DNA from 3 places in the Streptomyces sp. SP18CS02 genome. Region 3 is predicted to be linked to each of the others. Evidence: riboswitches for the same ligand, from Rfam matches in the RefSeq annotation. Region 3 holds a riboswitch; each other region holds the start of a gene.
What was found. A riboswitch is a leader RNA that binds a small molecule or an ion and turns the genes downstream of it on or off. The one in region 3 is predicted to bind cobalamin.
Positions count from the first base shown of each region.

Region 1: another riboswitch for cobalamin. It lies ahead of PUR26_RS20295 (energy-coupling factor ABC transporter permease); the one in region 3 lies ahead of cobN (cobaltochelatase subunit CobN).
Region 2: another riboswitch for cobalamin. It lies ahead of PUR26_RS33400 (ribonucleoside-diphosphate reductase subunit alpha); the one in region 3 lies ahead of cobN (cobaltochelatase subunit CobN).

Region 1 is NZ_JAQYXC010000288.1:409,953-417,099, forward strand. Features, by position in the region: gene PUR26_RS20270 (PadR family transcriptional regulator) at 1-412, opposite strand, end outside; gene PUR26_RS20275 (NADPH-dependent 2,4-dienoyl-CoA reductase) at 436-2,451, opposite strand; gene PUR26_RS20280 (energy-coupling factor ABC transporter ATP-binding protein) at 2,545-3,396, opposite strand; gene cbiQ (cobalt ECF transporter T component CbiQ) at 3,402-4,151, opposite strand; gene PUR26_RS20290 (energy-coupling factor ABC transporter substrate-binding protein) at 4,158-4,553, opposite strand; gene PUR26_RS20295 (energy-coupling factor ABC transporter permease) at 4,553-5,251, opposite strand; cobalamin riboswitch at 5,281-5,470, opposite strand; gene PUR26_RS20300 (PTS-dependent dihydroxyacetone kinase phosphotransferase subunit DhaM) at 5,775-6,179, opposite strand; gene dhaL (dihydroxyacetone kinase subunit DhaL) at 6,176-6,814, opposite strand; gene dhaK (dihydroxyacetone kinase subunit DhaK) at 6,816-7,147, opposite strand, start outside.
Region 2 is NZ_JAQYXC010000303.1:556,463-563,609, reverse strand. Features, by position in the region: gene PUR26_RS33415 (D-Ala-D-Ala carboxypeptidase family metallohydrolase) at 1-682, shown strand, start outside; gene PUR26_RS33410 (DUF2809 domain-containing protein) at 779-1,177, opposite strand; gene PUR26_RS33405 (ribonucleotide-diphosphate reductase subunit beta) at 1,179-2,186, opposite strand; gene PUR26_RS33400 (ribonucleoside-diphosphate reductase subunit alpha) at 2,189-4,582, opposite strand; cobalamin riboswitch at 4,716-4,879, opposite strand; gene PUR26_RS33395 (hypothetical protein) at 5,391-5,990, opposite strand; gene PUR26_RS33390 (YbdD/YjiX family protein) at 6,036-6,242, opposite strand; gene PUR26_RS33385 (carbon starvation CstA family protein) at 6,239-7,147, opposite strand, start outside.
Region 3 is NZ_JAQYXC010000277.1:100,913-108,059, forward strand. Features, by position in the region: gene PUR26_RS14165 (GNAT family N-acetyltransferase) at 1-329, opposite strand, end outside; gene cobN (cobaltochelatase subunit CobN) at 326-3,922, opposite strand; cobalamin riboswitch at 3,959-4,087, opposite strand; gene PUR26_RS14175 (cobalamin biosynthesis protein CobG) at 4,145-5,485, shown strand; gene PUR26_RS14180 (precorrin-8X methylmutase) at 5,482-6,123, shown strand; gene PUR26_RS14185 (precorrin-2 C(20)-methyltransferase) at 6,120-7,147, shown strand, end outside.

The DNA.
Region 1 (7,147 bases), on a different contig from region 3:
GGAACTGCCGTTCCTCCATGCCCAGATACTCGGCCAGCTGCGCCTGGTGGAGGTCCAGGTGGCGGCGGAGCTCGTCCGCCAGGCCCTCCGTGCCCACCACCGCCGCGGCGCGCAGGCGCAGCAGCAGGGAGTCCCTGATCGGCTTGGGGTCCTCGCTCCGGCCGACCCAGTCGGTCAGCTCCGCGCGCCCCGCGGGCAGCACTTCGTACTCCTTCTTCTGCCCGCGGGCGGGCACCTGGGCAGGCAGGGCGCGAATGTGCCCCGCCTGCTCCATCCTGCCGAGCTCACGGTAGATCTGCTGGTGGGTGGCCGACCAGAAGTAGCCGATCGACCGGTCGAAGCGCCGGGTCAGTTCGAGACCCGAGGACGGCTTCTCGAGCAGAGCGGTGAGGATCGCGTGCGGCAGTGACATGACCGCATCCTAGATACGGTGGATCACAGGGCCGCCGCCAGCCGTGTCCCCTGGTCGATCGCGCGCTTGGCGTCGAGCTCCGCGGCCACGTCCGCGCCGCCGATGAGGTGCACGGACAGGCCCGCCGCCGACAGCTCCTCGAAGAGTTCGCGCCGCGGCTCCTGGCCGGTGCACAGCACCACGGTGTCGACCGGTACCGTGCGGGCCTCTCCGTCGACCGTGATGTGCAGCCCCTCGTCGTCGATCCGGTCGTACGAGGCTCCCGCCACCATCGTCACGCCCCGGTGCTTGAGTTCCGTCCGGTGGATCCAGCCGGTCGTCTTGCCGAGGCCCGCGCCGACCTTGGTGGCCTTGCGCTGGAGCAGGTGCACGGTCCGCGGCGGCTCGGGGCGCTCGGGTGCCCGCAGCCCGCCCCGCTCGGTGTACCGCGTGTCGACGCCCCACTGCCGGAAGTACGTCTCGGGGTCCTGGCTCGCACCTTCGCCCGCGTCGGTCAGGAACTCGGCGACGTCGAAGCCGATGCCGCCCGCGCCGATGATCGCCACGCGCCGGCCGACCTCGGCGCCGTCCCGGAGCACGTCCAGGTAGCTGACCACGCTCGGGTGGTCGACGCCCTCGATGTCGGGGAGGCGCGGAGTGACGCCGGTCGCGACGACGACCTCGTCGAAGCCGGCCAGCAGGCCGGCCGTGGCACGGGTGCCCAGCCGCACCTCCACGCCGTGATGTGCCAGCCGGTCGCGGAAGTAGCGCAGGGTCTCCTCGAACTCCTCCTTGCCGGGAACCCGCTTGGCGATGTTGAGCTGACCGCCGATCTCCTGGGCGGCGTCGAAGAGCGTGACGCCGTGGCCCCGTTCGGCCGCGGACACCGCGCAGGCCAGCCCCGCCGGCCCGGCACCGACCACGGCGACGCGCTTGCGCAGCCGGGTGGGGGAGAGGACCAGTTCCGTCTCGTGGCAGGCGCGCGGGTTGACCAGGCATGAAGTGATCTTGCCGCTGAAGGTGTGGTCCAGGCAGGCCTGGTTGCAGCCGATGCACGTGTTGATGGACTCGGGGCGGCCCTCGCGGGCCTTCGCCACGAAGTCGGGGTCGGCCAGGAAGGGACGGGCCATCGACACCATGTCCGCCCGCCCCTCGGCCAGCAACTGCTCGGCGACCTCGGGAGTGTTGATGCGATTGCTCGTGATCAGCGGTACGGAGACCGACCCCATCAGCTTCTTGGTGACCCAGGTGTACGCGCCGCGCGGCACCGAGGTGGCGATGGTGGGGATACGCGCCTCGTGCCAGCCGATCCCCGTGTTGATCATCGTGGCCCCCGCCGCCTCGATCTCCTTGGCGAGCGAGACCACCTCCTCCAGCGAGGAGCCGCCCGGCACCAGGTCCAGCATGGACAGCCGGTAGATCAGGATGAAGTCGTCGCCCACCCGCTCGCGGGTACGGCGCACGATCTCCAGCGGGAAGCGGACCCGGTTCTCGTAGGAGCCGCCCCAGCGGTCCTCGCGGCGGTTGGTCCCTGCCGCGATGAACTCGTTGATCAGGTAGCCCTCGGAGCCCATGATCTCGACACCGTCGTATCCGGCGGACCTGGCGAGCTCGGCGGCCCGCACGTAGTCCTCGACGGTCTGCTCGACCTCGTCGTCGGTGAGGGCGTTCGGGACGAAGGGGCTGATCGGGGCCTGGAGCGCGCTCGGCGCGACCAGGGCGGGGTGGTAGGCGTACCGGCCGAAGTGCAGGATCTGCATCGCGATCCGGCCCCCGGCCGCGTGCACGGCGTCCGTCACCAGGCGGTGCTGTGCGGCCTCCGCCTCGGTGGTGAGCTTGGCCCCGCCGTCGTAGGGGCGCCCCGCCTCGTTCGGCGCGATTCCGCCGGTGACCATCAGGCCCACGCCGCCGCGGGCCCGGGCGGCGTAGAAGGCGGCCATGCGGGCGAAGCCGTTCTCGGCCTCCTCCAGCCCGATGTGCATCGACCCCATGAGCACCCGGTTGGGCAGGGTCGTGAACCCGAGGTCCAACGGGCTGAGCAAGTGCGGGTACGGGGTCATGGGGGCGCCTCCTCGCGCAGGGTCGTCCCCCAGTTCTAGACGACGCGGCACCGTTGTGCAACAAGTTGCATAAGGAGGAGGGCGTGAGCTGCGCTACCCCGCGGCCGGCCCCACCGCCGATGCCCACTCGTCCAGCTCCTCCGGTGTGCGCGGTCCCGGGGCGCCGGCCGCCAGAAGGCCCCGGGCCCGCAGAGCGGCGGCGACCGCCATGCCCCACGGCCTGCGCAGCCGCGCCGCCTCCAGCAGCGACCGGTCCGCCAGGAGCTCGGCCACCGGGCCGGTGCGCAGCCCGTCCGGGGCGAGCACCGCCGCCTCGTCCGCCCAGCGCAGCGCGAGGTCCACGTCGTGCGTCGCCATGACCACCGTCGTTCCCGAGGCGCGCAGCCGGTCCAGCACGTCCAGCAGCCGTTCCTGGCCATGCGGATCCAGCCCCGCCGTCGGCTCGTCCATGATCAGTACGCGCGGGCGCATCGCGACCGCGCCCGCGATCGCCGCACGCTTGCGCTGCCCGTAGGAGAGCAGATGCGTCGGCCGGTCCTCCAGAGCCGTGATGTCCAGCGCCTCCAGGGACTCCCGCACCCGGACCCGCACCTCCTCCTCCGGCAGGCCCAGGTTCATCGGTCCGAACGACACGTCCTGCCCCACGGAGGCGGCGAACAGCTGGTCGTCCGGATCCTGCACGACCAGCTGCACCGTCGTACGCAGCCGGGTCAGCCCCGCCCGGTCGTACGACACGTCCTCACCCGCCAGCCGCAGCCGCCCGCTCGCGCACCGCAACCCTCCGCTCAGCAGGCGCAGCATCGTCGTCTTGCCGCTGCCGTTGCGGCCGAGGAGCGCGATCGAACGGCCCTGCGGCACGGCGAAATCGACGCCGCTCAGTACGGCGGGGCCGTCCTCGTAGGCGTAGCCCGCACCGACGAGTTCCACGACGGGGGGAGGGGGCAGGACAGTCACGGCAGGAGCCTTTCCAGTACGAGAGTCAGGGCGACGAGACCGGCCAGCAGTGCCCCGGCCGCGCCCAGGAACCGCCGGGAGGGCGCCGTCCGGGGCACCAGGACCCGCAGCGTCCCGTCGTAACCGCGCCCGGCCAGCCCGGACTGCAGCCGGGTGGCCCGGTCGAAGGCACGGACGAACGCCGTCGCCCCCAGCCCGGCCAGCGAACGCCAGGTGGCCGCCCTGGTGGTCAGCCCGAGCCGGGCGGCCTGCGCCTGCCGGATCCTCGCCATCGTGTCCAGCAGCAGGAAGCTGATCCGGTACATCACGAGCGCGACGTCCACCACCGGCGCCGGCACACCCGCCCGCACCAGCCGGGGCAGCACATCCGAGACCGGAGTGGTGAACGCGAACAGCAGCACACCCAACGAAGCCGCCGAGGTCCGCAGCAGCAACTGCGCTGCGTGCAGGGGCCCGTCGGGCGCCGGCGTCACGAACCCGCCCGCGCCGCCCACCTGGAACAGCAGGGGGACCGCGCCCGTCACGCAGAAACCGAGCGGGATGCGGAACGCCCGCCACAGCTGCCGGGGCGCCACCCCGGCCGGTCCGAGCAGCACGGCGAGGGTCGCGGCCGCCACCAGCACGGCTCCCGGCCACGGTGGCAGGCAGACCGCGCACAGCGTCAGACCGAAGCCGAGAAACGCCTTCTCGCACGGATGGCGGCGGCGCCAGCGACTGCTGTGCGCCGCCGCGTCGATCGGCAGCACCCCCGGCTACGCGGACGGCCGCGGATCACGGGCGCCGGTCCCGGAGCCGGCCACGGCGGCATCGGCACCGGCCACGCTGTCGGGCCCGCTTCCGGTGCGGGCCCGTGCCTCGCCCTGCCGCCGGCCGCGGCGCAGACCGAAGTAGTAGGCCAGCACCCCCGCCCCGAGCGCGGCCTGGAGCGAGAACAGCGCCGACTCGATCTCGCCCGACGGCGGCTCGTACAGCGGGGTGAACCACGGCTCGTAGTCCGGCTTGTTCTCCGTGATCGCCGTCTCGGCCTGCGCGTCGGCGCCGGTGAACGGTTCTTCCTTGTGGTCGCCCAGGCCCAGCGCGAGCGGAAGCACGGCCAGTGCCACGACGATCAGAAGCAGCAGCGTGTTGATCCTGGCGTTACGGCTCATCAGGCCACGGCCTCCTTCTTCTCGTTCCCGCGGCCGCCCGTGAGCAGTACCCCGAGCCGGGTCAGCTCACCCTTGCTGGACTGGATCAGCAACCGCATCACCAGCACCGTCAGCAGACCCTCGCTGATGGCGAGCGGAATCTGGGTGACGGCGAAGATGCCCCCGAACTTGCCCAGCGCGCCCATGAAGCCGCTGCTCGGGTCGGGGAAGGCGAGCGCCAGCTGCACGCTGGTCACGCAGTACGTGGACAGGTCGGCCACGAACGCGCCGAAGAAGACGGTGACCATGAGCGGCAGGCCGAACCGCCGCAGCAGGCGGTACACGCCGTACCCGGCCCACGGCCCGACGATCGCCATGGAGAAGACGTTGGCGCCGAGCGTGGTCAGGCCGCCGTGCGCCAGCAGCAGTGCTTGGAACAGCAGCGTGATCGTGCCCAGTACCGCCATGATCGGCGGCCGGAACAGGATCGCTCCCAGCCCCGTACCCGTGGGGTGGGAACAGCTTCCGGTCACCGACGGGATCTTGAGTGCGGACAGGACGAAGGTGAAGGCACCGGAGGCGCCCAGCAGCAGGGTGGACTCGGGATTGCTCCTGACCTCCCGGGTCAGGGCGCGTACGCCGTGTACGACGAAGGGAGCGGCGGCGACGCTCCAGGCGGCCGCGTGTATCGGGGGCAGATAGCCCTCGGCGATATGCATGGTTGGGAGACCCTCTCCAGCACCTCGTGGATGGACAACGCGCCCTGGCCGGTCTCCTGGCTGACGGGTCATGCCGCCGCGACTCCGCCTTCCCGGACAACGCGGTCTCCCGCCGTCCAGTGGCTTCCCGAGGGATGGAGCCGGACTTCCCGATCACAGTGGCGAGGGCCGCACCGGTACTTCACCGGTTTCCCGTACACCAAGGCCCTGCGACACTAGTGCGTTGACCAGGTACATCACAACCCGCGCAGGGGCGCGCACTCCGGCGCCACCCCGGTCTGCGCCCACCCCGGAACCCCGGGGCCGGTGACCGAGCCGGCCGCCGACGACGGCCGCCGGCTCGGCGCCGGGCGCCCGGCCCGACCGGTTCACGACACCCCGGCGCAGGGGCCGCCGGCCGGGGCGGGCCGCCGTGGGCGGCCCCCGCCCCCGCTCCCCACGGGACCCGCCACGGGCCGGCGCGGCGCGTGACCACAAGGGCCGTGACCCCAAGGCGGCCCGTGGCCCGCGGCTCCGGCGTACCTCACACCTTGCGGTAGTCGTACGCCTCCGATGCCGCCGTCACCACGGCGTCCAGGTCGGCCCCCGCCGAAGCGGTGACCACGGCCGCGACCGCGCCCTCCACGAACGGCGCGTCCACCAGCCGCGTGCCGTCCGGCAGCTCGTCGCCTTCGGCCAGCAGCGCCTTCACCGTCAGTACGGCGCTGCCCAGATCGACCAGGACCGCGACCCCCGCGCCGCCGTCGACCGACGCCGCCGCCTCCGCGATCAGCTCGGAGCTGGTGCCCAGCCCGCCGTCCGCCGTGCCGCCCGCGGCGGCCACGGGAGCGGTGTCGCCGCCGCCCGCGAGACCCCGTGCCAGCTCCGCGACCGCCGCCGCCACCGCCGCGCTGTGCGACACGAGCACGATGCCCACCCGCGCGTTCATCCCGCCACCGCCGGGCCCTCGGGCGTCGATCCGGCCGCCTGCGCGAGCGTCGCGATCAGCAGGGCGGACGACGTCGCGCCCGGATCCTGGTGCCCGATGCTGCGCTCGCCCAGATAGCTGGCCCTGCCCTTGCGCGCCTGCATCGGCACCGTCGCGAGCGCGCCTTCCTCGGCCGCCCGCGCGGCGGCCTCGAACGACTCGTCGAGCGCCGCCACAGCCGGTTCCAGCGCGTCCAGCATCGTCTTGTCGCCGGCCGCCGCCCCGCCCAGCTGCGCCACCGCGGCCACACCCGCGCGCAGCCCCTCGGCCAGCTGCCCCGGCGTCACCTCCGCCGCCTCGCCCAGCGCCTTGCCGGTGCGCCGCAGCAGAGTCCCGTACAGCGGGCCCGAGGCTCCTCCCACGGTCGAGATCAACTGCCGCCCGGCCAGGACCAGCAGCGCCCCGGGAGTCCGCGGCGGGTCCTTCTCCAGGGCCTCCGTCACGGCCGCGAAGCCGCGACGCATGTTGGTCCCGTGGTCGGCGTCCCCGATCGCCGAGTCCAGTTCGGTGAGCCGGTCCGCCTCACGGTCCACGGCGGCGGCGGCGATCGTCAGCCAGCGTCGGAAGAAGTCCGTGTCCAGCGCGGTGCTCCCCATGTCAGCAGCCCCACCGAAGGGCGGCCGTGCGCACCGGCGCGTCCCACAGCCGCAGCAGTTCCTCGTCGACCTGGCAGAGGGTCACCGAGCAGCCCGCCATGTCGAGCGAGGTCACGTAGTTCCCGACGAGGGTCCGGGCCACCGGAACGCCCCGCTCACCCAGCACCCGCTGCACCTCGGCGTTGAACCCGTACAGCTCCAGCAACGGCGTCGCCCCCATCCCGTTGACGAGCGCCAGCACCGGGGCGTCGGGCCGCAAATCCTCCAGTACGGCGTCCACGGCGAAGTCGGCGATCTCCCGGGAGGTCATCATCGCGCGCCGCTCGCGTCCTG
Region 2 (7,147 bases), on a different contig from region 3:
GTGCGCCGGTGTGGTCGCCACGGCGGGAACCGCGCAGGCCGACGGCTGCTACACCTGGTCGCGCACCCTCTCCCAGGGCGCGTCCGGAGCCGACGTCACCCAGTTGCAGATCCGGGTCGCCGGATACCCCGGCTACGGCGGGGTCCTCGCCGTCGACGGCGCCTACGGCCCGGCGACCACCGCCGCGGTCAAACGCTTCCAGTCGGCGTACGGCCTGGCCGCCGACGGCGTCGCCGGCAGCGCCACGTTCGCCAAGCTCTACGCGCTCCAGGACGACGACTGCACGCCGATCCACTTCGCCTACGCCGAGCTCAACGACTGCAACTCCACCTGGGCGGGCGGAGCCGTCAGTGCCGCCACCGCCAAGGCCAACGCCTTGCGCACGATGTGGAAGCTGGAGGCCGTGCGACACGCGCTGGGCGACCAGCCCATCACCGTGACCAGCGGTTTCCGCTCGGGGGCGTGCAACGACGCGGTCGGCGGGGCGTCGGGCAGCAGGCATCTGTACGGCGACGCGGCCGACCTCGGCGCGGGCCCGCACTCCCTGTGCAAGCTGGCCCAGACGGCCCGCAACCACGGCTTCAACGGCATCCTCGGGCCGGGCTATCCCGGACACGGCGACCATGCCCACGTCGACCACCGCGCGAGCCGCTTCTGGTCGGCCTCCAGCTGCGGGATCTGACGCCGGGCCGCGTCCCTCCGCCCGCCCGGCCGACCGGACCGCCCGACCGGACCGCCCGACCGGACCGCCCGGCGGACGGTCCGGCGGACGGTCCGGTCAGGCGGGGCGGGGCCGGGTCCGGCGACGGCCCATCCGGCGGCAGCCCGTCAGCACCGCCCAGCCGGCCGCCCCGCCCACCGCGTACCAGAGCAGGTCAGGGGCGTTGAACGAGGTCCCGAGCACCAGCCGGGCCGCGGTGCTGCGCAGGGCCAGCTCCGCCGGGACACCGGTCAGCTGGAACAGCTCCACCGCCCAGGAGAGGACCACCGCGACCCCGGCCGCCGCGGCCGGCCGCAGCCGGGGCGCGACCAGCACCACCAGCGCCAGGACCAGCACCGTGTAGAGCGCGTCCCCCGCGTACTTGGCGGCATCGCCCGCCGCCGCGGACCTGATCCCCAGGCCCGCGGCGACGGTCACGGCGGCGGCGGCACCGGCCGCCCACCGCGTACGGGCCATGTCAGAAGTCCTCGTCGAGGTCGACCGAGCCCTCCACCGCGACCTGGTACGCCGACGGCCGGCGCTCGAAGAAGTTGGTCAGCTCCTGGACGCCCTGGAGCTCCATGAACGCGAACGGGTTCTCCGAGCCGTACACCGGGGCGAAGCCCAGACGCTGGAGGCGCTGGTCGGCGACGCACTGGAGGTACTCGCGCATCGACTCGGTGTTCATGCCCGGCAGTCCGTCACCGCACAGGTCCCGGCCGAACTGCAGCTCCGCCTCGACGGCCTCCTTCAGCATGTCGGTCACCTGCCGCCGCAGCTCGTCGTCGAACAGCTCCGGCTCCTCCTTGCGGACGGTGTCCACGACCTCGAAGGCGAAGTTCATGTGCATCGTCTCGTCGCGGAACACCCAGTTGGTGCCGGTCGCCAGGCCGTGCAGCAGACCGCGCGAGCGGAACCAGTACACGTACGCGAAGGCGCCGTAGAAGAACAGCCCCTCGATGCACGCCGCGAAGCAGATCAGGTTCAGCAGGAAGCGGCGGCGGTCGGCCTGGGTCTCCAGACGCTCGATCTTCTCGACCGAGTCCATCCAGCGGAAGCAGAACTGCGCCTTCTCGCGGATCGACGGGATCTCCTCGACGGCGTCGAACGCGGCCGCGCGGTCGTCCGGGTCGGGCAGATAGGTGTCGAGCAGTGTCAGATAGAACTGGACGTGCACGGCCTCCTCGAACAGCTGACGGCTCAGGTACAGCCGTGCCTCGGGGGAGTTGATGTGCTTGTACAGCGTCAGCACCAGGTTGTTGGAGACGATCGAGTCACCGGTGGCGAAGAACGCGACCAGCCGGCCGATCATGTGCTGCTCGCCCGGCGTGAGCTTCGCGAGGTCGGCGACGTCGGAGTGGAGGTCGACCTCCTCCACCGTCCAGGTGTTCTTGATCGCGTCCCGGTAGCGCTCGTAGAAGTCCGGGTAGCGCATGGGGCGCAGGGTGAGCTCGAAGCCCGGGTCGAGAAGGTTCTTGTCACTCATGGTCACTGGCACGCCTCGCAGGACTCGGGGTTCTCAAGGGAGCAGGCGACGGCCTCTTCCGGCGTGGCCTGTACGGGGATCGGGGTCGCGGCCGCCGCGCGGGCGATCCGGGTCGCCGGGCGCGAACGCAGGTAGTACGTCGTCTTCAGGCCCTGCTTCCAGGCGTACGCGTACATCGAGGAGAGCTTGCCGATCGTCGGCGTCTCCAGGAACAGGTTCAGCGACTGCGACTGGTCCAGGAACGGGGTGCGCGCCGCCGCCATGTCGATCAGGCCGCGCTGCGGGATCTCCCACGCCGTGCGGTACAGCTCGCGGACGTCGGCCGGGATCCAGGTGAAGCCCTGTACCGAGCCGCTCGACTCGCGCAGCGCCTCACGGGTCTGCGCGTCCCAGACGCCGAGCTTCTTCAGCTCGGCCACCAGATAGGCGTTGACCTGGAGGAACTCGCCGCTCAGCGTCTCGCGCTTGAAGAGGTTGGAGACCTGCGGCTCGATGCACTCGTACACGCCCGCGATCGAGGCGATCGTCGCGGTCGGCGCGATGGCCAGCAACAGCGAGTTGCGCATGCCGACCGAGGCGACGCGCTCGCGCAGGGCCGCCCAGCGCTCCGGCCAGTTCAGCTCGACGCCGTAGTGGTCCGGGTGCAGGACACCGCGCGCCGCACGGGTCTTCTCCCAGGCCGGGAGCCTGCCGTTGCGCTCCGCGAGATCGCAGGACGCCTCGTACGCCGCGAGCATGATCCGCTCGGCGATGCGCGTCGAGAGGGCGCGTGCCTCGGCCGAGTCGAACGGCAGCCGCAGCTTGAAGAAAACGTCCTGGAGGCCCATGGCGCCCAGACCCACCGGCCGCCAGCGGGAGTTGGACCGGCCGGCCTGCTCGGTCGGGTAGAAGTTGATGTCGACGACCCGGTCGAGGAAGGTGACGGCCGTGCGGACGGTCTCGTCCAGCCGCTCCCAGTCGATCCCGCCGTCGGCGCCCTCCTCGACGAACGCGCCCAGGTTGACCGAGCCCAGGTTGCAGACCGCGGTCTCCCCGTCGTCCGTGACCTCCAGGATCTCGGTGCACAGATTGGACGAGTGGACCGTGTGGCCCGGCTCGGCGGTCTGGTTGGCCGTGCGGTTCGAGGCGTCCTTGAAGGTCATCCAGCCGTTGCCGGTCTGGGCCAGGGTCCGCATCATCCGGCCGTAGAGGTCGCGGGCCGGCATGGTCTTGCGGGCCAGCCCGGCGGCCTCGGCCGCGCGGTACGCGGCGTCGAACTCGTCGCCCCACAGGTCGACCAGCTCGGGTACGTCCGCCGGGGAGAACAGCGACCACTCGGCGTCAGCGTTGACGCGGCGCATGAACTCGTCCGGGACCCAGTGCGCCAGGTTGAGGTTGTGCGTACGCCGCGCGTCCTCGCCCGTGTTGTCGCGCAGCTCCAGGAACTCCTCGATGTCCGCGTGCCAGGTCTCCAGGTAGACCGCCGCCGCGCCCTTGCGCCGCCCGCCCTGGTTCACGGCCGCCACCGAGGCGTCCAGCGTCTTCATGAACGGCACGATGCCGTTGGAGTGGCCGTTGGTGCCCCGGATGAGCGAACCGCGGGCGCGGACGCGGGAGTACGACAGGCCGATGCCGCCCGCGTGCTTCGACAGGCGCGCCACCTGGTGGTAGCGGTCGTAGATCGAGTCCAGCTCGTCCAGCGGCGAGTCCAGCAGGTAGCAGGACGACATCTGTGGGTGGCGCGTGCCGGAGTTGAACAGCGTGGGGGAGGAGGGCAGGTAGTCGAGCCGGCTCATCAGGCCGTACAGCGCCCCGACCTCGTCGAGCGCGCGGACGCTGTCGTCCTCGGCGAGCCCTGCGGCCACCCGCAGCATGAAGTGCTGCGGGGTCTCGATCACCTTGCGGGTGATCGGGTGCCGCAGGAGGTAGCGGCTGTAGAGGGTGCGCAGTCCGAAGTAGCCGAAGCGGTCGTCGGCCGCCGGGTCGATCATCGCGTCCATCCGCTCCGCGTGGACGCGGACGAAACCGGCCGTACGGTCGGCGATCAGGCCCTCCCGGTGACCGACGGCGACCGACGCGGAGAACGACACCGAGCCCTGCCCCGCCGCCTCGGCGGCGATGGTGCGGGTGAGCAGCCGGGCCGCGAGGCGCGAGTACGAGGGGTCCTCGGAGATCAGACCGGCGGCCGCCTCGGTGGCGAGCTCACGCAGCTCGGCCTCGTCCGAACCGGCGTGCCGGCCGCGCAGCGCGGCGGCGGCGACCCGGCCGGGGTCGGTGTCGGGCAGATCGGCGGTGAGGTCGGTCAGGGTCCGCAGCAGGACGGTCCCGGGACCGTCGCCTTCCGCGGCCGTGGTTCCGGCTCCGACGGTCTCCGTGTCCGCGACTGCTGAGGCCGGATCGGCTGGCGCGATGGTCACGTGGGGGCTCTCCCTCGCTCGGCTCGGGGCCGGCGGGCGGGCAGGAGAGCGGGGCACCCGCGCGAACAGGGGGTGCGCACCGCGTCCTCCGGCCCACTCCGCGAGGCCCGGACGTCTGGGCACCCGGGCCGGACGGCTCGGGTGCGCTGCGGCAGGTCTTCGGACTCATAGGTGCGCAAAGGCGCACCTGTACACCGTTGCGGGACAGTTCCGGATTCGCACCGGATTCCCCTGCGACGACAGCGAGGTTGAGCATACATGTGGGGGGCTCCCCATGCCGCACCCCCCACATCTTGTGTGTCGGTCCGGGGTGACGACCCATGGCACATCCGGCCGGAGGAGGCCGGGCGGGGCTTCGGGAGGGCCGGGAGGGCCGGCAGGGGCGCGCCGGCCCGCCGCCCCGTGCGCTCGGTGCGGGCCCGCGCGGGGGCTCCCGGGCGCGGTGGCGGGCCGGACGCGCGGCCTTCCCGGCGTCGCGGCCGACCGTGGGCGGGCCCGGTGTGGCCGGCGCGGCTCCCCGGGGAGGCCGGCGGCTCCTGCACCGGATCCCCCCACGGGCCGCGGGGTCCGTCCGGCAGGAAGCACCCGGGTCGCGATCGGACCGGCCGTGACGGGACCGGCCGCGATCGGACCGGCCATGTGACGGGACCGGCCGTGCGTGCGCCGGCCGTGAGGGAACCCGCCGTGCGCGCCGGCCGTGAGCGGTCGGCCCGCGCCCCGGACGGGCACCGCGTGCCCTCGCGGCCCCGCCGCCCCGCCCGCGCGCCGGCGGCGAGGGCCGGGAGGGGCGGGAGACCGTACGGCCGGGTCAGCCGCCGGCACCCACCCCGTTGTCGGGGGCACCGTCGCCGACCGGCGGAAGGTCCCCCCGCTCGACGGGCCCGGCCGGCGCGGTGTGTTCGGGCAGGACCTCGTCCAGCTCACGGTCGTCCGCCCGGTGCGCCGACCCGGCGGCCGCGCGCAGGACGTCGCGGGAGACGGCGGAGGACTCGGCGGAGATCTGGACGCGCAGGCCGTTCTCGGTCAGGGCGTACTCGTGCGCGGCCCCGGAGGAGCGGTACCACCCCGGACCGTCCTTCTCGCAGGACCGGCTCACGGGCGGGATCGCGGGGCAGCTCCCGTCGTCCACCGTGCCGCGGTCGACGGAGACGGTGATCCGGCCGCCGCCCGTGGCGACATAGGTGCTCTGGAAGCCGTCATCGCCGAGGACGCCCACGGACTGCTTCGCCAACTCGAACCCGTCCGCCTCGATCACGTACACGTGCTCGGTCCTGGTCTGCGCGGCGGCTGCCCGCGCCTCCAGCGTCCCGCGGTCGGGAGCGGAGCCGCCGGCCGTCTCCGTGCCGCACGCGGCGGTCAGGGCGATGAGCGGCAGCAGGAGCAGCGGCAGGGGGCGTGTACGTGTCATGCGTACATCCTTTCGTGTGCGCACCGCGTACACGCCCCCGGGGGCTCAGCAGCAGCGGAAACCCTTCCGCGGATCGGCCTCACGGGCATCCGTGCGGCTGCGTTCGAAGGCGCGCCGCGTCATCACCTCGGCGGCCGGATCGCACGTCCGGGCGTGGGCGACGTACCGCTCGTAGGCGGTCTCGCCCGAGAACTCCCGGACGTACCAGCGCAGCCACCGCACGGCGCGCCCGGCGAGGGCCGTGGCGCTCACGACGGGTCGCCGCCCCGGCCGGACCCGGAGACGGCCTCCCGGCCGGTCTCGCCGGAAGCGCCGGTCTCGCCCGAAGCGCCGGTCGGGCCCGCGCCGCCCGCGCCCACGGCGGCGAGCTCGGCCTTCTCCTCGGGGGTGACGAGGAGTCCGGCCGGGGCGACGATGCGGGACCTGGTGTACGGCACCTCGGCGAGGCGCACGGACTCGGGGCTGCTGACGGCCTTGTAGCAGACGCGTGCCGCGTCGGCGATGACGACGATGATCAGCAGGGCGAACAGGGCCGACAGGACGCCGTCGACGGTCGAGTTGGTGACGACGGTGCGCATGTCGTCCATGGACTTGGCCGGTGCCAGCAGCGTCCCGGCGTCGATCCCGTCCTGGTACTTGTCGCGCTGGGCGAAGAATCCCACCCGCGGGTCGGCGGAGAAGATCTTCTGCCAGCTGGCGGTCAGGGTGACGGCCACGTCCCAGGCCAGCGGAACCGCCGTGACCCAGGCCCACTTGAGGCGCCCGGACTTCACCAGCAGGGTCGTGCAGACGGCGAGGGCGACCGCGGCGAGCAGCTGGTTGGCGATGCCGAACAGCGGGAAGAGCTGGTTGATGCCGCCCAGCGGGTCGTGGACGCCGACCCAGAGGAAGTAGCCCCACCCGCCGACGACGACCGCGCTGGCGAACCAGACGCCGGGCTTCCAGCTGACCCGGCGCATCGGCTTGTAGACGTTGCCCAGCATGTCCTGGAGCATGAAGCGCCCGACCCGGGTGCCCGCGTCCACGGTCGTGAGGATGAACAGCGCCTCGAACATGATGGCGAAGTGGTACCAGAAGGCCTTCATGGCGCCGCCGCCCACGACGGCCGAGAAGATCTCGGACATGCCGAGCGCGAAGGTCGGCGCACCGCCGGTCCG
Region 3 (7,147 bases):
CGGTAGAACGGGGGCGCCTGGAAGGAGAAGGACGACACGATCACGCGGTCGCAACCGCGCCGCCGCGCCTCGTCCTCCGCCGCGCGCATCAGCTCCGTGCCGAGCCCGGTCCCGCGCCGGTCGGGGCGGACCCACAGCATGTCGATCCCGGCGAGGCCGCCCCAGGTCCAGCCGGTGAGCCCGCCGACGATCCCGCCGTCCTCGCCGGTCGCCCGGACCGAGAGCGCGGCCTCGTCGGCGGCTCCGGTGGCGGCCCGGTTGAAGGCCGTCAGCTCCGCGTCGAGACGCGCTTCGAGTTCCTTGTCCTCACCGCCGGCCGTGACGCTCACTTGTCCTCCAGGTCGCCTTCGGTCTCCAGGAACACCTTGCGCAGCTGCTCCAGGACGTGCGGGTCCGGCTCGGCCCACATCCCGCGCGACTCGGCCTCCAGCAGCCGCTCGGCGATGCCGTGCAGCGCCCAGGGGTTGGCCTGCTGGAGGAACTCCCGGTTCTCCGGGTCGAGGACGTACGTCTCCGTCAGCTTGTCGTACATCCAGTCCGCGACGACGCCGGTCGTGGCGTCGTACCCGAAGAGGTAGTCGACGGTCGCGGCCAGTTCGAACGCGCCCTTGTAGCCGTGGCGGCGCATCGCCTCGATCCACTTGGGGTTGACCACCCGGGCGCGGAAGACGCGGGAGGTCTCCTCGACGAGGGTGCGGGTGCGGACCGTCTCGGGACGGGTCGAGTCGCCGATGTACGCCTCGGGCGCGGTGCCCTTGAGCGCACGGACGGTCGCGACCATGCCGCCGTGGTACTGGAAGTAGTCGTCGGAGTCGGCGATGTCGTGCTCGCGCGTGTCCGTGTTCTTCGCGGCGACGGCGATCCGCTTGTACGCGGTCTCCATCTCCTCCCGGGCCGGGCGGCCGTCCAGTTCGCGACCGTACGCGTAGCCGCCCCACACCGTGTACACCTCGGCGAGGTCGGCGTCGGTGCGCCAGTCGCGCGAGTCGATCAGCTGGAGGATGCCCGCGCCGTAGGTGCCGGGGCGGGAGCCGAAGATGCGGGTGGTGGCGCGGCGTTCGTCGCCGTGCTCGGCGAGGTCGGCCTGGGCGTGGGCCCGTACGAGGTTGTCGGCGGCCGGCTCGTCGAGCGAGGCGGCGAGGCGCACGGCGTCGTCGAGCAGGGCGATGGTGTGCGGGAACGCGTCGCGGAAGAAGCCCGAGATGCGCAGGGTCACGTCGATGCGGGGCCGGCCCAGTTCGGCGAGCGGGATGGGCTCCAGTCCGTTGACCCGGCGGGAGGCGTCGTCCCAGACGGGGCGGATGCCGAGGAGGGCGAGCGCCTCGGCGACGTCGTCGCCGCTGGTGCGCATCGCGCTGGTGCCCCACAGGGACAGGCCGACGGAGGTGGGCCAGTCGCCGTTGTCGGTGCGGTACCGCTCCAGCAGGGAGTCGGCCAGCGCCTGGCCGGTCTCCCAGGCGAGGCGCGAGGGGACGGCCTTGGGGTCGACCGAGTAGAAGTTGCGGCCGGTCGGCAGGACGTTGACCAGCCCGCGCAGGGGGGACCCGGAGGGGCCTGCCGGGACGAACCCGCCGTTCAGGGCGTGGACGGCGTGGGCGAGCTCGTCGGTGGTGGCGGCGAGGCGCGGCACGACCTGGCGGGCGGCGAAGTCGAGGATGTCGGCGACGGCCTGTCCGTGGCCGGCGGCCACCGTACCGACGGCGGCCGGATCCCAGTCGGCGTCCTCCATCGCCTGGACCAGCGTCCGGGCCTTCTCCTCCGCCTCGTCCGCGCCCGTGCGGGTGGCGGCCGACTCGTCCAGCCCGAGGGCCTCGCGCAGTCCGGGCAGGGCCTGCGTACCGCCCCAGATCTGGCGGGCGCGCAGGATCGACAGCACCAGGTTGACCCGCTCGGGGCCGGTGGGCGCCCCGCCCAGGACATGCAGGCCGTCGCGGATCTGGGCGTCCTTGACCTCGCACAGCCAGCCGTCGACGTGCAGCAGGAAGTCGTCGAAGCCGTCGTCGTCCGGCCGGTCCGCCAGACCCAGGTCGTGGTCGAGCTTGGCGGCCTGGATCAGCGTCCAGATCTGGGCGCGGATCGCGGGCAGCTTCGAGGGGTCCATGGAGGAGATCTGCGCGTACTCGTCGAGCAGCTGCTCCAGGCGCGCGATGTCGCCGTAGGAGTCGGCGCGGGCCATCGGCGGGACCAGGTGGTCGACCAGGGTGGCGTGGACGCGGCGCTTGGCCTGCGTGCCCTCGCCGGGGTCGTTGACGAGGAACGGGTAGACCAGCGGGAGGTCGCCGAGCGCGGCGTCGGGGCCGCAGGCGGCGGACAGGCCGGCGTTCTTGCCGGGCAGCCACTCCAGGTTGCCGTGCTTGCCGAGGTGGACCATCGCGTCGGCGCCGAAGCCGCCGTCGTCCGCGGAGGCCGAGATCCAGCGGTAGGCCGCCAGGTAGTGGTGCGAGGGCGGCAGATCGGGGTCGTGGTAGATCGCGATCGGGTTCTCGCCGAAGCCGCGCGGCGGCTGGATGAGGACCAGCAGGTTCCCGCGGCGCAGGGCGGCGAGCACGATGTCGCCCTCCGGATTGCGGGAGCGGCCCAGGAACATCTCGCCGGGCGGCGGGCCCCAGTGCTCCTCGACGGCCGCGCGGAGCTCCTGCGGCAGGGTCGCGTACCAGCGCTTGTAGTCGGCGGCGGGGATCCGGACGGGGTTGCGGGCGAGCTGCTCCTCGGTGAGCCAGTCCTGGTCGTGGCCGCCGGCCTCGATGAGGGCGTAGATCAGCTCGTCGCCGTCGCCGGAGACCAGGCCGGGGATGTCCTCCTCGGGACCGAAGTCGTACCCCTCCTCGCGGAGCCTGCGCAGCAGGGCGACGGCGGAGGCGGGGGTGTCCAGGCCGACCGCGTTGCCGATCCGGGAGTGCTTGGTCGGGTACGCGGAGAGGACCAGCGCGAGGCGCTTGTGCTCGTTCGGGATGTGGCGCAGCCGGGCGTGGCGCACGGCGATCCCGGCGACGCGGGCGGCGCGCTCGGTGTCGGCGACGTACGCGGGCAGGCCGTCCTCGTCGATCTCCTTGAAGGAGAACGGAACGGTGATGAGCCGGCCGTCGAACTCGGGCACGGCGACCTGGCTGGCCGCGTCCAGCGGCGACAGCCCCTCGTCGCTCTCCTCCCAGGCGGAGCGCGGGCCGGTCAGGCAGAGCGCCTGGAGGACGGGGACGTCCAGGGCGGCGAGCGCGCCCGCGTCCCAGGCCTCCTCGTCGCCGCCCGCCTGGGCCGCGGCGGGCTTGGTGCCGCCCGCCGCGAGGACGGTGGTGACGATCGCGTCGGCGCCGCGCAGCCGGTCGAGCAGCTCGGGCTCGGGGGCGCGCAGGGACGCCACGTACAGCGGCAGGGCCTGGGCGCCCGCGTCCTCCACGGCGTCGCACAGGGCGCCGATGAACGCGGTGTTCCCGCTCATGTGGTGGGCGCGGTAGTAGAGCACCGCGACGACCGGGCCGTCCGTGCGGCGCGGGGTGCGCTCCAGGGGGCCCCAGGTGGGCGCGGGGCTCGGCGGCTCGAAGCCGTGGCCCGTGAGCAGCACCGTGTCGGAGAGGAAACGGCCGAGCTGTTCCAGGTTGTCCGGGCCGCCGTGGGCGAGGTAGGCGTGCGCCTCGGCGGCGATGCCGATGGGGACGGTGGAGGCCTCCATCAGCTGGGCGTCGGGGGCCTGTTCCCCGCTCAGCACCACCACGGGACGGTCCCCCGCCAGCAGTGCGTCGAGCCCCTCCTGCCAGGCGCGGACGCCGCCGAGGAGGCGTACGACGACCAGGTCGGTGCCGTCCAGCAGGGCGGGCAGCTCGTCGACGGGGAGCCGGGAGGGGTTGGCGAACCGGTACTCCACCGGACCGCCGGCGGCGCGAGCGCTCAGCAGGTCGGTGTCGGAGTGCGACAGCAGCAGGATCATCGCGTGCGCAGGCCTTCCTCGGGGTGTCCGCGCCCCGGGTGGTCGTAGGACGGCGGGAGTTCCTGACTCACCGGCTCGGGGCCGGTTCACAGTGGCGGGACCGCGCCGGATTCCCACCGGGCTTCCTCCCTAGGGCCCTGGGACCCTGTGCCGTCTGCATAGTAGAGGTTCGGCTTGATCGGGCGGGCGGTCACCTGGAAGGTCGTGGGTATGCTCGCCGCCATGCCGCCCACCCGACCATCAACGCCGAAACGGGTCGAAGCTCCCATACGGGACCGTGGCGACGCCTGCCCCGGCGCGCTGCGGCTGCACCAGGCCGACGACGGCCGGTTGGCCCGACTGCGCCTGCCGGGCGGCCTTCTGACGTCCCATCAGGTACGTGCGCTGGCACTGGCGGCGGACTCGCTGGGGGACGGGCACCTCAGCATCACCTCACGCGGCAACGTCGAGCTGCGCGGCCTCGGCGACGACTGCGGGTCGGCCCTGGCCGAGCTGCTGCGGGACGCCGGGCTGCTGCCCTCCGAAACGCATGAGCGGGTGCGCAACGTGGTCGCGTCCCCGCTGGCCGGGCTGGACGGACTGGGCCGCGCCGACGTGCAGTTGTGGGTGCGCGAGCTGGACGCCCTGCTCTGTGCCGCCCCGTGGTCGGCCGCCCTCTCGGGCCGCTTCCTGTTCGCCCTGGACGACGGACGCGGGGACGTGGCGGGGCTCGGCGCCGATGTGACCTTGATCGCAGAACCGGACGCCGGTTCCGCACGCGTACGGGTCGGCGTGCGGGAGGTGTGCCGGGTGCCGGCCGACGACGCCCCGCGCGCCGCGCTCGCCGCGGCCCGCGCCTTCCTGGCCGCCGCCCGCGCGGCGGGCACGGGCGCCTGGCGGGTGCGCGAGCTGCCCCCGGGACGGTCCGTGGACGTGGCGGCGCACCTGGCGGAGGCGGGCCTCGCGTTCTCACCCGTCGACGCCGCCGCCGCGGCTCCCGCGCGAGCCGGCGACGGCCCGGCCCCGGGAGGGACGGCCGCGCCCGGGCCGCGCCCGCTCCCGGGGGTCGTCACGCCGCCCGGCACGCCCGCCCCCGGCCCCGTGGCACCCCCGGCCGCCGTGTCGGTCGTGGCGCCGCTCGGCCGGGTGACGAGCGCGCAGATGCGCGCCCTGCTGCCGGCCGACGAGGTCCGCGTCACGCCCTGGCGCGGCCTGGTCGTGACCGGGTTCGCGGACCGGCGGGCCGCCACGGAACGGCTCGCCGCCCTCGACGCGGCCGGTCTGATCACCTCCCCCGACTCGCCCTGGCTGGGCACCGGCGCCTGCACCGGGCGGCCCGGCTGCGCCAAGTCCCTGTCGGACGTGCGCGCCGACGCCACCCCCGGCACGGGCGGCCTGCCCGTCCACTGGTCCGGCTGCGAACGGCGCTGCGGCCACCCGCAGGGCGCGTGGGTCGACGTCGTCGCGACCGGTGACGGCGTGTACGAGGTGACCGTCCGGGACGGCGCGGCCGCACGACCCGTACCCATGACCCGGGCAGGACTGGCCGCCACGGTGGCGGCAGCCCGTACCACCACGAGATGAGCGAGAGCAGAGTGTTCGACTACGAGAAGGACGGCGCGGAGATCTACCGCCAGTCCTTTGCCACGATCCGCGCCGAGGCGGATCTCGCGGGCCTGCCCGCCGACGTCAGCCAGGTCGCCGTGCGGATGATCCACGCGTGCGGCATGGTCGACCTCGTCCGCGACCTCGCCTACACCCCGCGGGTGGTGGCCCGCGCCCGCGAGGCGCTGCGGGCCGGCGCGCCGATCCTGTGCGACGCGCAGATGGTCGCCAGCGGTGTCACGCGCAAGCGGCTCCCCGCCGGCAACGACGTGATCTGCACCCTCTCCGACCCGTCGGTGCCGTCCCTTGCCGCCGAGCTGGGCACCACGCGCAGCGCCGCCGCGATGGAGCTGTGGCGGCACCGGCTCGAAGGAGCGGTCGTCGCCATCGGCAACGCGCCCACCGCGCTCTTCCGCCTCCTGGAGATGATCGAGGCGGGCGCGCCGCGCCCGGCCGCCGTCATAGGCATCCCGGTCGGCTTCATCGGCGCCGCCGAGTCCAAGGACGCGCTGGCCGGCCACCCCTCGGGCCTGGAACACCTGGTGGTGCGCGGACGGCGTGGCGGCAGCGCCATGGCCGCGGCCGCGATCAACGCGATAGCGAGTGAGGCGGAATGAGCGGGAAGCTGTACGGCGTCGGGCTGGGCCCCGGCGACCCGTCGCTGATGACGGTGCGGGCCGTGGAGGTCATCGCGGCGGCGGACGTGGTGGCGTACCACAGCGCCCGCCACGGTCGTTCGATCGCCCGTTCGATCGCGGCCGCGCACATCCGCGAGGACCACATCGAAGAGCGCCTGATGTACCCGCTGACGGTGGAGACCACCGACCACCCCGGCGGGTACCGGGGCGCGCTGAACGACTTCTACGAGGAGGCCTCGGCCCGCCTCGCGGCACACCTGGACGCGGGCCGCACGGTGGCGGTGCTCGCCGAGGGCGACCCGCTCTTCTACGGCTCGTACCAGCACATGCACAAGCGGCTGGCCCACCGGTACCCGACCGAGGTCGTCCCGGGCGTCACCTCGGTGAGCGCGGCGGCGGCGCGTCTGGGCGAGCCGCTGGTGGAGGCGGAGGAGATCCTCACGATCATTCCGGGCACCCTCCCGGAGGAGGAGCTGACGGCCCGGCTGGCGTCCACCGACTCGGCCGTCGTGATGAAGCTGGGACGCACGTTCCCGGCGGTGCGGCGGGCGCTGGAGCGGGCGGGCAGGCTGGAGGACGCCCGGTACGTCGAGCGGGCGACGATGGCCGGCGAGCGCACCGGCGCGCTCTCGGAGATCGACCCCGGGACGGTGCCGTACTTCTCCGTCGCGGTGCTGCCCTCCCGCATCGACGCGGAGCCCACGTCCGAGCGGGGCGAGGTCGTCGTCGTCGGCACGGGACCGGCGGGCCCGCTGTGGCTGACGCCGGAGACGCGCGGGGCGCTCGCCCAGGCGACGGACCTGGTCGGCTACACGACGTACCTGGACCGTGTCCCGGCCAGGCCCGGCCAGCGGCGTCACGGCTCCGACAACAAGGTGGAGTCGGAGCGGGCCGAGTTCGCGCTGGACCTGGCGCGCCGGGGGCACCGGGTGGCGGTGGTCTCGGGCGGTGACCCGGGCGTCTTCGCGATGGCGACGGCGGTCCTGGAGGTCGCCTCGCAGGG